2 regions of the Thalassobaculum salexigens DSM 19539 genome follow, and region 1 is predicted to be linked to the other one. Evidence: predicted binding sites of a transcription regulator. Region 1 holds the regulator's gene; the other holds the start of a gene.
The links. The regulator LexA, encoded in region 1, represses DNA repair genes until DNA is damaged. The targets are predictions, from matches to a motif close to ATGTTCTANTTTGGTTC.
Positions count from the first base shown of each region.

Region 1 (8,697 bases):
GACCGCGCCGGACGTCGCCAGGGTGCCCAGCGCCACCGCCGCCAGGAACGGCCAGAACCGGCGGAGCATCGCCGGGATGCCGCCTCCGGTCAGCGCCTGTTGCAGGTTGGTCAGGAAAGAGGGCAGCAGCATCGCCGCCATGGCCGCCGGCAGGCCGAGAATCGGGGTCAGCAGCGCCAGGCTAACGGTCGGCAGGCCGAGTCCGACCACGCCCTTCACCAGTCCGGCGAGCAAAAGAACGCCGGCGATGACGGCAAGATGCGTGAGATCGGTCATGGGGCGACGATAGGCACCGGCGCCGACCGGACGCTACGGTGCGGACCGAAGCATCTCGTAATGCGGGATACCGTCTTCGTCATAGGGCCCCATTACGGCGGCATAACCCAGGCTCTCGTAGAACGCCTTCAGGTACCCCTGCCCGTTCAGCCGCACCGCCGGGGTGCCGAAACTGGCCTCGGAGAAGCGGTGGCATTCGGCCATGAGCAGCCGGCCCACGCCCCGTCCCCGCGCCGCCGGCGTGGTCAGCACCCGGCCGACCGCCGGCTCGGCGAAATAGTCGCCGGGCGCGAACAGTCGGGCATAGGCCAGCAGCACGCCGTCGCCCGGATGCCCGTCATAGCCGAGCAGGTGCCAGGCGGCCGGATCCTTGCCGTCGATCTCCGGATAGGGGCATTCCTGCTCCACCACGAAGATGTCCACCCGCGCCTTCAGGATCGCGTAGAGCTGGTCCCGGTCGAGCTGGTCCCAGCGGTGCCAGCGCCAGGTCACCGGCGGAAGTTGCGCCGCGCTCACGGCCGGCTCGCCTGCTGGGTGGCCATGCCGCGCCGAACGTTCAGCACGGCGGTCAGCGGCACAAGCGTGAACCCGGCGGCCTTGGCCTTGGGGATCCACGCCTCCAGCACGTCCAGGGTATTGTCGCGCGGATGCCCGATGGCGATGGCGGTGCCGGCCTTGCGAGCGATCTTCTCGGTCTGCTCCAGGCGCATCGCCACCTCCTCCGGGCTGTCGGTGTTGTCGAGGAAGACGTCGCGCGCAGTGGTCGGCACGCCATAGGACGCGACGGTGGCGGCGGCCACGCTCTTCGGCGAGGTCAGGCTGTCCAGGAACATCAGCCCCCGGTCGCGCAGCCCCTCGGCCACCAGACGCATGCCTGCCTCGCTCTCGGTGAACAGGCTGCCCATGTGGTTGTTGATACCGACATAGCCGGAGAACCGGGCGAGATCCCAGTCCAGCCGGCTCAGCACCTCGATGGCGCCCAGGCGCATGTCGAGGGCGTTCGGCCCGGGGTCGGCATCCTCGCCATGCGGCTGCATGGGGATGTGGACCAGCAGCTCGTGCCCCGCCGCGCGGGCGGCGGCGGTCTGTTCCTCCAGGCCCTCGGCATAGGGAAGAAAGGCCAGCGTCACCGGTGCCGGCAGCGCGATCGCCCGGTTGGAGCGCCGGGTGTCGATGCCGAGATCGTCGAGCACGATGGCGATGATCGGCGCCCCGCTCGACAGATCCGCCGGCACCGCATAGCGGCGCCAGGCCGGTAGGCTGCCGTCGTCCACCGACGGCTTCGGCGGCAGGGCGGCCACCTGGGCCGGAGCGCTCGCCGGCTTAGCCGCCGTCTCGGCCGGTTTCAGGGCCTCCACGGCCCCGGTCATCTTCGGCAGCGGGATGCCCGCCGGCACGGCCGCCGCTTTCGGCGCCTCAGCCCTGGCCTGCGCGGGTTTCGGCGTCGGAACCGGAGGCCGACCCGCAGTCAGGGGCGCGGGCTGGGTGGCGATCTGGGGCGAGCCCGGGAGATCGCGACTCGCGCTCAGTTCCGGCAGGCTCGTCCCGCCGGCGATCCACGCGCCCACGGCGATGCCGCCGCCGAACAGCACACAAGCCGCGACGGCCGCAACGCCCGCACGCCGCAGCAACCCGCCGCCGGGCGGGATCGCCTTCTTCGTGCTCCGTGCGGGCTTCTTGCGCTGTGCCGCCATGCTAGCCGCTTCTCTGCCGGGACCGGGGTTGATAAGGTAGCATGCAACGGCTAGTCCGCTACATAAACAACCGTCTCCAAGCGATTGAAATGTTTCTGCTGATCGATAATTACGACAGCTTCACCTACAACCTCTACCACTTCCTCGGGGAGTTGGGCGCGCGGTTCGAGGTGCGGCGGAACGACAAGATCACCGTGGACGAGATCGTCGATCTCAACCCGGAGGGTATCGTCATCTCGCCCGGTCCCTGCGATCCGGACCGCGCCGGCATCTGCCTGGAGCTGGTGGAGCGCTGTGCCGCGACCATTCCTATGCTGGGCGTGTGCCTCGGCCACCAGACCATGGGCCAGGCTTTCGGCGGCACGGTGACCCGGGCGCCGGTGCCGATGCACGGCAAGGTGTCGGAGGTGCATCACACCGGCACAGGCGTGTTCGAGGGTCTGCCCTCGCCGTTCGAGGTGACCCGCTACCACTCGCTGATCGTGCCGACCGGCGGCTGGCCCGACGTCCTGGAGAAGACGGCCTGGACCGAGGACGGCATCGTCATGGGGCTGAAGCACCGCGACTACCCGTGCTACGGCGTGCAGTTCCACCCGGAGAGCATCGCCTCGCAGTTCGGTCACCGGATGCTGGGCAATTTCCTGCGCCTGGCCGGCTTCAACGGTCAACCGATCCAACCGATCGAGGAGATCGAGGCCCGGCTGAAGAGAACCGGGACATGAGCGGCGGTCTGGGGGACATGAAGACCCTCATCGCCCACGCCGCGACCGGGGAGTCTCTGAGCGAGAGCCAAGCGGAGAGCGCCTTCGACATCATCATGTCGGGCAACGCCACCCCGGCCCAGGTCGGCGGCTTCCTGATGGCGCTGCGCGTGCGCGGCGAGACCGTCGCCGAGATCACCGGTGCCGCCCGCGCCATGCGGGCCAAGGCGCTCAAGGTCGAGGTGCCGGCCGACGCCATGGACAATGTCGGCACCGGCGGCGACGGGGCGAAGACCTACAACATCTCCACCGCCGCCTCCTTCGTGATCGCCGGTACCGGCGTGCCGGTGGCCAAGCACGGCAACCGGGCGCTGTCCTCGCGCTCCGGCGCGGCGGACGTGCTGACCCATCTGGGCGTGAACACCGACTGCGACATGAAGCTGGTGAAGAAGGCGATCGACGAGGTCGGCATCTGCTTCTTCATGGCGCCGCGCCACCACAGCGCCATGCGCCACGTGGCCGGCCCGCGGGTCGAGCTCGGCACCCGCACCCTGTTCAACATCCTGGGGCCGCTGTCCAATCCGGGCATGGTGAAGACCCAGCTCGTCGGCGCCTTCTCCAAGGACTGGATCGTGCCGATGGCGGAAACCTTGGGCAAACTCGGCTCCACCCGCGCCTGGGTCGTGCATGGCGACGGCCTGGACGAGCTGACCCTGTCCGGGGTGACCCATGTGGCGAGCCTGCAGGACGGCAAGGTCGAGACCTTCGAGGTCACGCCGGAGGATGCCGGACTGGAACGCGCCCCGCTCGATGCCGTGCGCGGCGGCGATCCGGAGCACAATGCCGCCGCCCTGCGCGCGGTGCTGGACGGCGCCAAGGGTCCGTATCGCGACATCGTTCTGCTGAATGCCGGCGCAGCCCTGGTGGTCGCGGGCAAGGCTGCCGATGTAAAGGCCGGGGCTGAAATGGCCGCCGACAGCATCGACAGCGGCAAGGCCAAGGCAAAACTGGACGCCCTGGTCGAGATGACCAATCGGGAGAGCGCCTGATGCTCGACGTTCTGGCGGAGATCTGTGAGCACAAGCGCGGCGAGATCGCCGAGCGCAAGGAACGGCGCTCGCTGGCCGAGCTGGAGGAACTGGCGAAGGCCGCGTCCGAGCCACGCGGCTTTGCCAAGGCACTTAAGACCGCGTCCAAGACCGGCTACGGCCTGATCGCCGAGATCAAGAAGGCCTCGCCGTCTAAGGGCCTGATCCGCGAGGATTTCGATCCGCCCGCCCTCGCCCGCGCCTATGCCGAGGGCGGGGCGACCTGCCTGTCGGTGCTGACCGACGAGAAGTATTTCCAGGGCAAGGACGCCTATCTGGAGGCGGCCCGCGCGGCCGTCGACCTGCCGGCCCTGCGCAAGGACTTCATGCTCGATCCCTACCAGATCGTGGAGGCCCGCGCGCTCGGCGCCGACTGCATCCTGCTGATCATGGCGGCCCTCGACGACACGCTCGCCGCCGAGTTGGAAAGTGCCGCCAGCGGCCTCGGCATGGACGTGCTGATTGAAGTGCATGATTCCGAGGAGATGGAGCGGGCGTTGAAGCTGTCCTCGCCGCTGATCGGGGTAAACAACCGCAATCTGAAGACCATGACCACCGACCTCGCCACGGCGGAGACGCTGGCGTCGATGGTGCCGAAGGACCGCACCCTGATCGCCGAGAGCGGGCTGTTCACGCCCGAGGATCTCGGCCGCATGGCGCGGATCGGCGCGCGCTGCTTCCTGATCGGCGAGTCGCTGATGCGCCAGGACGACGTGACCGCGGCGACCCGCAAGCTCCTGGCGGATCCCCTTCCCGCCGTCGCCTGAACCCACGGGCCAGATAGAATGAGCGACTTCACGCATTTCGACGCCGCCGGCAAGGCGCATATGGTCGATGTCGGCGGCAAGGAGGAGACCGAGCGGGTCGCCACCGCCCGCGGCTCGGTCTACGCGTCCGCCGAGACCATCGCCCTGATCCGCGACGGCGGGGTGAAGAAGGGCGACGTGCTGTCGGTCGCCCGGCTCGCCGGCATCATGGGGGCCAAGCGTACTCCGGACCTGATCCCGCTGTGCCATCCGCTGGCGCTGACCTCGGTGAAGGTGGCGCTCACCATCGACGAGGCCCGCGACGCGGTGGACATCGAGGCGACCTGCAAGCTGAAGGGCCGCACCGGCGTGGAGATGGAGGCGCTGACCGCCGTCTCGGTCGCCGCGCTCACCGTCTACGACATGGCCAAGGCCGTGGATAAGGCGATGCGGATCGGCGATATCCGGCTGGTGGCCAAGTCCGGCGGCAAATCCGGAGACTACAGGGGTGAGTGACGACCTGCTGCCGGTATCCGACGCGCTGGCCCGCATCCTGTCGGCGATGAGTCCGATGCCGGCGGAGACCGTGGCGCTGACCGAGGCGCTGGGCCGGGTCACCGCCGATCCGATCACCGCCCGACGCACCCAGCCGCCGGTCGCCGTCTCCGCCATGGACGGCTATGCGGTGCGCGCCCAGGACGTGGCCAGCGTGCCGGCAACCCTCAAGCGCATCGGGGCCGCGCCGGCCGGCGGTCTGTTCGAGGGCACGGTCGGGCCCGGCGAGTGCGTGCGCATCTTCACCGGCGGCCCGGTGCCGGACGGGGCCGACGCCATCGTCATCCAGGAGGATGTCGACGCCGACAGCGAGGAGGACGGAGCCACCGTCACCGTGCGCGAGGGAGCGGCCGCCGGAACCTATATCCGCCCGGCCGGGCTCGACTTCCACGAGGGCGATCTCGGCATCGCCGCCGGACGACGCCTGAGCGCCCGCGATATTGGCCTGGCGGCGACCATGAACGTGCCGTGGATTTCGGTGCGCCGGAAACCGCGCGTCGCGATTCTGTCCACCGGCGACGAAATCGTGCGTCCGGGCGAGTTGACCGATCCGATGCGGATCGTCTCCTCCAATGCCTATGCGCTTGCGGCTGTGGTCCGGGCGGTCGGCGGCGAGCCGGTCGATCTGGGCATCGCCCCGGACGACGAGGGTGCGCTGCGACGCCTGGCGGCCGGTGCGCGGGGCGCCGACATGCTGGTCACCACCGGCGGTGCCTCGGTCGGCCGCCACGACCTTGTGCAGAAAGCCCTGGGCGACGGCGAGTTCGGCGCCGACGCCCTGGAGGTCGGCTTCTGGAAGATCGCCATGCGGCCGGGCAAGCCGCTGATCTTCGGCCGTTTCGCCGGGGTGCCGATGCTGGGACTGCCCGGGAATCCGGTGTCCACGGTGGTCTGCGCCACCGTGTTCCTGCGTCCGGCCCTGGAGACCATGCTGGGCCTGGAGACGGTCGGGGCCCAAGAGGAACAGGCGGTTCTCGCCGTCGATCTAAAGGAGAACGACAGACGTCAGGACTACGTCCGCGCCACCTGGGAAATGGGAGACGACGGTCGCCGCCATGTACGCCCGTTCCCGCGCCAGGACAGTTCGATGATGTCGCGCCTCGCTGCCGCCGATTGCTTGATCGTCCGGCCGGCGCACGACCCGAGTCGCAAGGCCGGCGACACCGTGCGCGTGCTCTGCCTCGCCGGCGACTTCCTGTCTATTTAAGCGAGTCGCGCCGGATACTGTCCCCCGACTTATCCACAGGCCTTGACCTGCCGGCGGATCAAAAGTAGAACATCGGTGTTTGTACCATGTTTGTTCGCTCAGGCGCAGGCTTCCCAGCCGGGCGCGGTGGCGGCGGAAAGTCGAGGGACCCGATGCTCACCCGCAAGCAGCACGAACTGCTGATGTTCATCCACAAGCGGCTGGAGGAAGGCGGGGTCTCCCCCTCGTTCGACGAGATGAAGGAAGCGCTGAACCTCAAGTCGAAATCCGGCATTCACCGGCTGATCACGGCTCTGGAGGAACGCGGCTTCATCCGACGCCTGCCCCATCGGGCGCGGGCACTGGAAGTGCTGAAACTGCCCGAGGTGGCGGGAGCTGCGACCGCTGCCGAGCCGTCCCCGGCGATCCGCGGCTTCGCCCCCAACGTCATCCCCGGCAATTTTCCGATGCGCAGCGGCGGCCGCGAGCAGCCGTCCGACAGCGACGGCGGGTTCGAACTGCCGCTCTACGGCCGGATCGCCGCCGGTACCGCGATCGAGGCGATCAGCGACCCGACAAGCACGGTGTCGGTCCCGCTCTCCATGGTGGCGGGCGGCGAGCACTACGCCCTGGAGATCGCCGGTGATTCGATGATCGAGGACGGCATCTTCGACGGCGACACGGTCATCATCCGGCGCTGCGACACCGCGGAGAACGGGTCCATCGTCGTCGCCCTGATCGACGAGCGGGAGGCGACCCTCAAGCGCCTGCGCCGCAAGGGCAACTCGGTCGCGCTGGAACCGGCGAACGCGGCATACAAGATCCAGATCTTCGGTCCGGACCGCGTACGTATCCAGGGACGTCTGGTCGGACTGATCCGCAATTACTGATATATCTGGAGGCGGATCTGCCCGAACACCGGGCGGATCCGCTTCGGATGCCTGAGAGAGTGCGCGTGATCGTGAACCGGCAGTTCAGCGCCGACCGCTCGGCGCTCAGCCGCCGGAATGGGCGAACAGGTTGCCCCAGTCCACGCCCTTGATTTCCTTGACCCGATTATCCTCGGACCGGCGCTTGTTGCGTTCGACATGCGCCTTGTCCATGGCGTTGGACCGGATCTGCTTGCGGTTGGAAAGGGAAATCTGCCCGAAGAGATTGGACGCCCAGCGCTCCCGCGCGGGGTTGTCGGTGGACGCCGCCTGCTTGATGGCGACATAGGCGAGGTTCTTCTTGCCGACAACCTCGGCCACCGAGTCCGCGAGAATCGCGAACGAGCATTCCCGTACCGGCATGCGCATCACGACTCCCCAATCTTCCCCAGGCACAACTTATATATTGGATTTAATCGATATTGCCGCGCCGAAACAGTGAAAAGTTTTATCCCTTTGTCGCGAAACTCTAATCCTAGAGCCGATCGTTCGGTGACGGGATCACCTCGTGATCGCCTCGGTGTGCGTGACGCTGCACTATCTTATTGTCTCTAAACGTTGATCAGCGGCATTCACTCCTTGGAAACCGGGGGCCGGAACTGGGTCGGCGCCGGGACCCAGGGGCGGATCCCCCGACGGCCGCGCACGGACTCCATCCGCGGCCCGTCGCGCCCGAGCCAGAAAGCGTGCGCCCCGTCGCGCCGCAGGTCCGGGCTGTGCACCAGCAGGCGCGGACGCGAGCACGGTGTGCGGACGCGCACGACCGCGACCAGCACGTCGGCGGCCGCGCAATCCTCCAGCGCCGCCTCGTGGCTGGCGGCCAGCGACAGCAGCAGGCCGTTGCGCCGCAGGGTACAGCCCAGATCGTCGCAGGCCAGCGCGCCTGACGGCCCCTCCGCCTGCCCGTCCCAGGCCGTCACCGTCACCGCGTCCTCCACGCCCCACCGTCGGGCCCAGACCGAGCGGGTGAACCGGTTGCCCCGGGTGGTCGACACCACCCACGCCCCCTCCCCGCCGCCGGCCGCCGCCACCGCGCTGAGCTGTCCGTCGGCCGAGATCAGCACGTCCGGCGGCGCCACGGTGAGCCACAGCAGGCCGCCGGCGGCCATCGGCACCAGGCCGAGCCAGCGCAGGCGCGTGCGCCAGATCGCCAGCCAGCATCCCCCGAGGGAGACGGCCGCCAGACCGGCGACCGGCTGCGGATAGACGCCGGCGGCGGGCCCGGTCCAGTCGACCACCCGGGCGGCCACGGCCAGGGTCGCGTCGATCCCTAGCCCCATGGCCGCCAGCGCCCAGCCCTCCAGACCCAGCGGCATGGACAGAAGCGCGACGATGCCCGCCGGCATGGTCACGAAAGCCGTCAGCGGCACGGCCAGCATGTTGGCGAGAATGCCGCCCAGGGCGATCGCCTGGAAATGGAAGGTGACGAACGGCGCGGTCGCCAGGGTCGCGACAATGGAGGTCACCGCCACGCCGGCGAAATACCGCACCGCCCGAACCAGCCAGCCGCCGAGACCGCCTC
Region 1 is NZ_KE384093.1:1,833,861-1,842,557, reverse strand. It holds gene G578_RS26180 (sulfite exporter TauE/SafE family protein) at 1-276, opposite strand, end outside; gene G578_RS0112980 (GNAT family N-acetyltransferase) at 310-792, opposite strand; gene G578_RS26175 (divergent polysaccharide deacetylase family protein) at 789-1,970, opposite strand; gene G578_RS29895 (anthranilate synthase component II) at 2,060-2,692, shown strand; gene trpD (anthranilate phosphoribosyltransferase) at 2,689-3,720, shown strand; gene trpC (indole-3-glycerol phosphate synthase TrpC) at 3,720-4,526, shown strand; gene moaC (cyclic pyranopterin monophosphate synthase MoaC) at 4,545-5,021, shown strand; gene G578_RS0112950 (molybdopterin molybdotransferase MoeA) at 5,014-6,267, shown strand; gene lexA (transcriptional repressor LexA) at 6,420-7,136, shown strand; gene G578_RS0112940 (hypothetical protein) at 7,242-7,544, opposite strand; gene G578_RS26170 (ComEC/Rec2 family competence protein) at 7,748-8,697, opposite strand, start outside.

Region 2 (8,697 bases), on a different contig from region 1:
GTCTTGGTCGCGCCGCCGCCGGAACCGCCGGAGGCCAGCTTCTTACGGGTCTCCACCAGCTCGCGCTCGAGCCGGCGGCGCTCCTCGATCAGGACATGGACGCGGGCCGGCAGGTCCTCCGGCGTTGTCTTCAGCTCGGCCGACGCCTCGGCCAGCGCGGCTTCGCGGGCGTTCAGCCAGTCCAGCGCACCGATGCCGGTGACCGCCTCCACCCGGCGCACGCCGGCGGCGACCGCGCCTTCGGCGACGATCTTCACCAGGCCGATATCGCCGGTGCGGCCCACATGGGTACCGCCGCAGAGCTCGACCGACCAGGCCGACTTGCCGCCCGCCTCGAGGTCGCCGCCCATGGAGACGACACGGACCTCGTCACCGTATTTCTCGCCGAACAGGGCCATGGCCCCCTCGCCGATGGCCGCATCCGGGGTCATCAGGCGGGTGGTGACCGGGGAATTCTGACGCACCCGCCGGTTCACCTCGCTCTCCACCCAGGCCAGGTCCTCCCGCGCGATGGATGTGGGCTGGCTGAAATCGAAGCGCAGGCGCTCCGGTGCCACCAGGGAGCCCTTCTGGGCCACATGGTCGCCGAGCCGGCGGCGCAGGGCCTCGTGCAGCAGGTGGGTGGCCGAGTGGTTCGCCCGCAGCCGGTCGCGGCGGTCGGCATCGACCAGCAGTTCCACCGGTTCGCCGACCTTCACCGGGCCGTCCTGCAGCGTGGCGACATGGATGAAGACGTCGCCCAGCTTCTTCTGGGTATCCGTCACCGCGAGGGTCGCGCCGGCGGCCGTGCGGATGGTGCCGGTATCGCCCATCTGGCCACCGCTCTCGCCATAGAACGGGGTCTGGTTGACCACGACCAGCACGTCGCCGCCGGGCTGGGCCCCCGGTTCGACGCTGTCGACCTGCTTGCCGTCGACGATCAGGGCGCTGACCACGCCCTCGGCCGAGGTGGTGTCGTAGCCGAGAAACTCGGTGGCGCCGACCTTGTCGCGGACCTCGAACCAGGTGCGGTCGGTCGCAGCCTCGCCCGAACCCGACCAGGACTTGCGGGCGGCCGCACGCTGGAGCTCCATCGCCGCGTCGAAACCGGCCTGGTCCAACGCCCGGCCCTGGCCGCGCAGGATGTCGGCGGTCAAATCGACCGGGAAGCCGTAGGTGTCGTAGAGCTTGAAGGCGACCTCGCCGTTCAGGGCCTGGCCCTCGCCGAGTTTGCCGGTCTCCTCGGAGAGGATGCGCAGACCGCGGTCCAGGGTCTCCTTGAACCGGGTCTCCTCCAGCTTGAGGGTTTCGGTCGCCAGCGCCTGGGCGCGGCCGAGTTCCGGGAAGGCCTCGCCCATCTCGCGCACCAGGGTCGGCACCAGCCGGTGCAGCAGCGGGTCGGTGCAGCCCATGATATGGGCGTGGCGCATGGCCCGGCGCATGATCCGGCGCAGCACGTAGCCGCGGCCCTCGTTCGACGGCAGCACCCCGTCGGCGATCAGGAAGGTGCTGGCCCGCAGGTGGTCGGCGACCACCCGGTGCGAGACCTTGAACTCACCGTCCGGATCCACGCCGGCGGCCTCGGCCGAGGCCTCGATGATGCGGCGCATGGTGTCGATGTCGTAGTTGTCGTGCTTGCCCTGCAGAACGGCGGAGATGCGCTCCAGGCCCATGCCGGTGTCGATCGACGGCCGCGGCAGGTTGACCCGTTCGTCGGGCGTCACCTGCTCGTACTGCATGAACACTAGGTTCCAGATCTCGATGAACCGGTCGCCATCCTCGTCCGGCGAGCCCGGCGGGCCGCCGGGGATGGACGGGCCATGGTCGAAGAAGATCTCCGAACACGGGCCGCAGGGTCCGGTATCGCCCATCGCCCAGAAATTGTCTGAGGTCGGGATGCGGATGATCCGTTCTTCCGGCAGGCCGGCGATCTTCTTCCAGAGGGCGGCCGCCTCGTCATCCTCGGCATAGACGGTGGCCAGCAGCTTGTCCTTGGGCAGGCCGAACTCGCCGGTGATCAGGGTCCAGGCGAACTCGATCGCCTCGGCCTTGAAATAGTCGCCGAAGGAGAAGTTCCCCAACATCTCGAAGAAGGTGTGGTGGCGGGCGGTGTAGCCGACATTGTCCAGGTCGTTGTGCTTGCCGCCGGCGCGCACGCATTTCTGCGAGGTGACGGCCCGGTTGTAGTCGCGGGTCTCCTGGCCGGTGAAGACGTTCTTGAACTGCACCATACCGGCGTTGGTGAACATCAACGTCGGATCGTTGCGCGGCACCAGCGGGCTGGAGGCCACCTCGGCATGCCCGCGGGCCGAGAAATAGTCGAGAAACGCGCGGCGGATGTCGTTCGTCGTGGCCATGGCCCTGTCTCCGGCGACTTGGCGGCCGGCCCCGCGCCCCACGCGCGGAAACGGCGCCGTCAAAAGTCCCCGGTTTTATCGAGGCCACCCGGCGCTGTCCAGCGGATGCCCGCCGGACGGGTCGGGTCGCCGTCCCGCTATCGACGCCGGAGGACCGGCCGGCGGGGGACGTCCCACCCGAAGGACGAAGGCGGCCGGTGACCGGCCGCCCTCCTAAATGCGATCAGGCGTCGTCGCCCGCGGCGTCCTCGGGCCCGCTTTCCGGGTCGCCGACCAGCATGGCCTCGGCCACCAGCCCGGCATTCTCGCGGATCCGCCGCTCGATGCCGTTGGCGATGTCCGGATTGGCCTTCAGGAACTGCTTGGCGTTCTCTCGGCCCTGGCCGATGCGCTGGCCGTCGCAGGAGAACCACGCGCCCGACTTCTCCACGATGCTGGCATTGACGCCAAGATCGAGCAGCTCGCCCAGCTTGGAAATGCCCTCGCCGTACATGATGTCGAATTCGATGACCCGGAACGGCGGAGCCAGCTTGTTCTTCACCACCTTCACCCGGGTCTGGTTGCCCACCACCTCGTCGCGGTCCTTGATCGCGCCGATGCGGCGGATGTCGAGGCGCACGGAGGCATAGAACTTCAGCGCGTTGCCGCCGGTGGTGGTCTCCGGGTTGCCGAACATCACGCCGATCTTCTGGCGGATCTGGTTGATGAAGATCACCATGCAGCGCGACTTGGAGATCGAGCCGGTCAGCTTGCGCAGCGCCTGGCTCATCAGCCGCGCCTGCAGGCCCACATGGGTGTCGCCCATCTCGCCCTCGAGTTCGGCCCGGGGCACCAGGGCGGCCACGGAATCGATCACCAGCACGTCGATGGCGCCGGAGCGCACCAGCGTGTCGGCGATCTCCAGCGCCTGTTCGCCGGCATCCGGCTGGGAGATCAGCAGCTCGTCCACATCCACGCCCAGCTTGCGGGCATAGATCGGATCGAGCGCATGCTCGGCATCGACGAAGGCGCAGGTGCCGCCGGCCTTCTGCGCCTCGGCGACCACATGCAGGGCCAGGGTCGTCTTTCCCGAGCTCTCCGGACCGTAGATCTCGACGATGCGGCCGCGCGGCAGGCCGCCGATGCCGAGGCCGATATCCAGGCCGAGCGAGCCGGTCGACACCGCGTCTATCTCGACCCCGGCTTCGCGCGCACCGAGCTTCATCACGGAGCCCTTGCCGAACGCACGCTCGATCTGACTGAGTGCGGCTTCCAACGCTTTCGACTTGTCCATGCCGTCCTTCTCAACAAGCTTGAGTGCAGCGCTCATTTCCGCCTCCTTCTATCGTGCGCGCCCGGTACGGGGCAACGGGTGTGACCCGTTGGGACTGACGTCGGTGCCGGTGCGAGGTGAACGATCTCTAGAGACGGATTGTACTTATTTTGTTCTCATTCACAAGCGGATTTTCTACTTTTGTTCTCGTCCAGATCTAGCGGTCTTGCCTGAATCGACCTCAAGATCCGGGATCGATCGGGAGCGAAGCATGCTTCACCGCCTGGGCGAGCTGCTTCAGCGAGAACGGTTTCGGCAGGAACGCCACCGATTCGGCGTCGGCGATCCGCTGGCGCAACGCATCCTCGGAATACCCCGAAATACAGACCACGGGCAGGCTCGGCCGGTCCTTGCGCACCTCGCGGATCAGGGTCGGTCCGTCGATTCCCGGCATCATCACGTCGGTCACCATCAGGTCGACCTGCGGATTCTCGCCGCGCAGCAGCTCCAGAGCCGCCTCGCCCGAGCGCGCCTCCAGCACCGTGTAGCCCTTGCCCCGCAGCGCCCGGGCGGCGAACAGGCGCACCGGATCCTCGTCCTCCACCAGCAGCACGGTGCCGGTCCCCGAAAGATCGGTGTCCAGCCGCCGGGGTCCGTCGGCCGCGGTGGCTTCCAGGGCGCCGGTCCAGGCCGGCAGGTAGATCGAGAAGGTGGTTCCGACCCCCTGGGTGCTGTCGACGAACATGTAGCCGCCGAACTGCTTGATGATGCCGAAGGCGGTCGACAGGCCGAGCCCGGTGCCCTGCCCCAGGTCCTTGGTGGTGAAGAACGGCTCGAAGATCCGCTTCTGCACATCCGGCGGCATCCCGGTGCCGGTATCGATCACCTCGATCAGCACGTATTCGCCGGGCGGCATGACCTCGTCGCCCTGGCGCAGCGGCCGGACGGTCTCGGTCAGGCCGGTGCGCATGGAGATCCGCCCGCCGCCGGGCATGGCGTCGCGGGCATTGACCACGAGATTGATGATCACCTGTTCGAGCTGGCCCGGATCGACCCGGACCGGGCGCAGGTCGCGGCCGTGCTCCAGTTCCAGGACGACGGTCTCGCCGATCAGCCGGCGCAGCAGGTGGGACAGGTCCGACAGGATCTCGGTCAGGTCGACGACCCGGGGGATCAGGGTCTGCTGCCGGGAGAACGCGAGAAGCTGGCGCACCAGGTTGGCCGCCCGGTTGGCGTTCTGCTTGATCTGCATGACATCGGCGAAGGACTGGTCGCCGGCGCGGTGACGCTGCAGCAGCAGGTCGCAATAGCCGGTCATCGCCGTCAGCAGGTTGTTGAAATCGTGGGCCACGCCGCCGGCCAGCTGGCCGACCGCCTGCATCTTCTGCGACTGGGCGAACTGCACCTCCAGGGAGCGCTGCTCGCTGACATCGATCAGATAGACCACCCGCTGGCTCGGGTTGCCGCGGGGCCGCCGCACGAACATCGAGGCGACGCGCTCGGTATCGCCCCCGCCCACGGTCACGTCTATCGGCCGCGAGGTCTCGCCGCTCGCATCGGCGCCGGCGATCACCTGCCGCACCCGGTCGCGGTCGTGCTCGGCGACCAGCGGCAGGAACTCGAAGCCGAGCATGGCGTTGCTGCCGCCGGGGCCGAGCCAGTCGGACAGGAAGCGGTTATGGCCGACGATCCGTCCCTCGTCGGAGATCCTCAGTGCACCGATGGGCGCGTATTCCAGGGCGTCGACCACCAGTTCCAGCACCGTCTCCTGCGGTGCATCGGCCGGCTTGCGGGCGGCGCAGAGATCGGCCCGGACGACTCCCTCCGGAACCGCGGTCAGCGTTACGGAAACGCTCCGCCCGTCATGCTCGAAACTGTCCGTGACTTCGCTGTCGGAGACATCGCGCTTGAGGACCATGAGGCGCAGGCGCGCCACGGGTTTGCCCTCTCCCGTCGAGGCCGACTCGCCCAGGAGCGCCACCGCCCCGGCATCGGCATCCAGGAAGCGGCCGTCCGCGCCCAGGCGAACGCAACCACGATCGACCGCGTCCTCCGCCGGCCCTCCGTCGCCGTCGGGTATCCGTCTGTCGGCGGCATCGCTGCCGCGTTCGGACGGTCCGCCGATCAGGGCGCGCCATAGGGAAAACCCCCTCAAACCCTCGCCAGAAAACAGCTTCCCCTCCGCAAAATCCTGCGCTCCGCCAGCGCCTCCGCTGCCCGGCCCATCCGGACGACCATCTAGAGCGCGAGCCGCCTTAGAGCAAATCACGATCAGATGGAAACATCTGCTCGTGTGAACTTGCTCTATCTTTAATGGGTTAGAGGGCGATTCACGGTTCAGATCGTTTCGATCTGAACCGATCGCGCTCTAGGCCGACATCCGCTTACCCTGGAGGCGGTAAACGTAGGAGATGATCTGCGCCACCGCCTGATAGTGCTCTTCCGGGATCTGTTGGTCCAGTTCGACGCCGCCGAACAGCGCCCGCGCCAGCGGCGGGTTTTCGACGATCGGCACGCCGTTCGCCTCCGCCACCTCGCGGATCCGGAACGCGACATTGTCCACGCCCTTGGCGACCACGGTCGGCGCCGCCATCACCGAGGTGTCGTATTTCAACGCGACGGCGAAATGTGTCGGGTTAGTGACGATGACATCCGCCTGGGGCACCGCCGACATCATGCGCTGACGCGCCCGCTCGTGACGGATCTGGCGCAGCCGCGCCTTGACGTGGGGGTCGCCTTCCGACTGCTTGTGCTCGTCGCGGATCTCCTGGCGGCTCATCTTGAGCTGCTTGATATGCTCGTACTTCTGATAGACGTAGTCGGCCACGGCGATGACGACCATGACCGCGGAGACCCCGAACAGCAGGCGGATCAGCAGGGTCTGGATCTCTTCCAGCAACTGGCGGACATCCATCTGGACGATCGTCTCGAGCCTGTCGAGTTCCGGCAAGACCAGGACCAGGGCGACGGCGCCGACGACCCCCATCTTGGCGATGCCTTTCAGGAACTCGACGATCGACCGCAGCGAGAACAGCCGGCCGAAGCCCTTGATCGGCGAGATCTTGTCGAACTTCGGGGAGATCGGTTCGGTGGTGAACAGGATCCCGGACTGGCCGAGGCTGGCGGCCAGAGCCAGCACCATGAACACCGCGAAGACCGGCGACAACGCGATCAGGACCGAGGCGAAGACGTCGAAGAGGATCTGGCCGGTGCTGCCATGATCGATCGGCATCGTGCCGGCCTTCTCCATGATTCCGGCCAGCGGACTGTAGACCCGCAGCGCAACGAACGGACCGATGATGCCGACGACCAGCGTCGCGCCCAGCAGCACGGCAAAGCTGTTCACCTCCTTGCTGTTGGCGATCTGACCCTTCTTGCGCGCCTCCGACAGCTTTTTCGGAGTCGGTTCTTCCGTCTTTTCGGATTGGTCCTGGTCCGACATGGATGCGCCGTCGCCTTGTCGCGGTTAGCCGGGAACGAGATAGGAGGCGATCCCGTCCTCATAGTACCTGAGAAACACCTCAACCATCGTGCCGAGAATCGCAATCATGATGGTGAAGCCCATGAGTATCTGTATCGGCAGACCGATGAAGAAGATCTGAAGCTGCGGCATCAGCCGGGACACCACGCCGAGGGTGACGAAGAACACCAGCGAGAACACGATGAACGGCGCCGAAAGCTGCACGGCCATCTCGAAGGAATCCGCCACCAGCCTGGTAAAGGCCAGCGACATGTCGTCGATCGGCAGCGGCGCGCCGGGCGGGAACAGGGTGTAGCTGTCGATCAGCGCCAGGATCAGCATGTGGTGCATGTCGGCCGCCATCACCACCATGATCGCCAGCACGCTGAGCAGCAGGCTGATCGACGTTCCCTGCCCCTGGATCGACGGGTTGAACACCTGGGCGTTCGCCAGCCCCGTGGAGAACGAGAGGATCATGCCGGCCGAGGACAGGGTCAGCAGCAGCGTGCGGCCGACGAGCCCGAAGAAGCTGCCGATCATGACCTCGATGAAGACCAGCAGGAACAGTTCCGGCAGCGACGGCGGGACGGTCGGCAGATAGGTCATGACCGTCGGCGAGACGACCAACGCCATGGTCAGCAGGAACATCATGCGGATGCGCGAGGAGACGAAGGACTCACCGATTCCCGGCAGCAGGAACACCATAGCGCCCAGCCTGGCGATGACCAGCATCAGCGCATAGGCCTGGACCGGGAGATACTCCTGAAGCGGCACCGGCCGCGCTCCTACGAGAGCCCGATGATCTTGTCGGCCAATCCGTCGAAGAACGTCGTGATCGTGGCCAGCATGAACGGCAGCAGCAGCAGCAGCGAGCCGAAGACCACCAGGATCTTCGGCACGAAGACCAGGGTCATCTCCTGAAGCTGCGTGAGCGCCTGGAACAGGGCGATGGTCAGACCGACCCCCAGCGCGATCAGCATGACCGGCAGGGACATCGTCAGCAGCACCAGAACCGCTTCCCGGGACACGTCGATCGCATCGGCCTCGGTCATTTGCTTCCTCCCAATGCCGAATGCCCGGCAAAACCTGCCGGGTCGCTTCCTGCCGCCCTGTCGCTCCCGATGGTCGCCGAAACCGCGGCGACCACCTCAGATCGGCATGCGGATGATCTCCTGATAGGCTGAGACAAGCTTGTCCCTCAGAGCGGTCACGGTCTGCAGGGTGAGTTCCGCATCGTTCACGGCGGCGACCACGTCGGTCAGGTCGGCCGTGCCGGCGATACCGGCCTTGGACAGGGTCTCGCCCTTATACATCGTGTCGATCGAGGATTCGGCCGCGTCCTTGACGAAGCTGGCGAAATCCTTGCCGGCGAGCGGCTTGTCCGCAGCACCGCCACCCACTCCGGGGATCGGCGGCGTGATGTCTCCGATACGTGTCACCATGACGGTACCTCCATGGGTGCCATTCTACGCGATGGATCCGTCCGGCGAAACAGCGCCTTACGGGGTTTCTGCGCGCCTATCAGCGCAGCAGCTCGATCGTGCGCTGGATCATCGCCTTGGAGCTGTCGATCACGCTCAGGTTGGCCTCGTAGCCGCGCTGGGCCTCCTTCATGTCCGTCAGTTCGATCAGCGAGTTGACGTTCGGCT
Region 2 is NZ_KE384094.1:29,174-37,870, forward strand. It holds gene alaS (alanine--tRNA ligase) at 1-2,336, opposite strand, end outside; gene recA (recombinase RecA) at 2,560-3,645, opposite strand; gene G578_RS26570 (response regulator) at 3,830-5,743, opposite strand; gene flhB (flagellar biosynthesis protein FlhB) at 5,957-7,030, opposite strand; gene fliR (flagellar biosynthetic protein FliR) at 7,055-7,822, opposite strand; gene fliQ (flagellar biosynthesis protein FliQ) at 7,834-8,100, opposite strand; gene fliE (flagellar hook-basal body complex protein FliE) at 8,197-8,490, opposite strand; gene flgC (flagellar basal body rod protein FlgC) at 8,570-8,697, opposite strand, start outside.
Region 2: the regulator LexA is predicted to act here: its motif matches at 3,779-3,795, upstream of recA (recombinase RecA).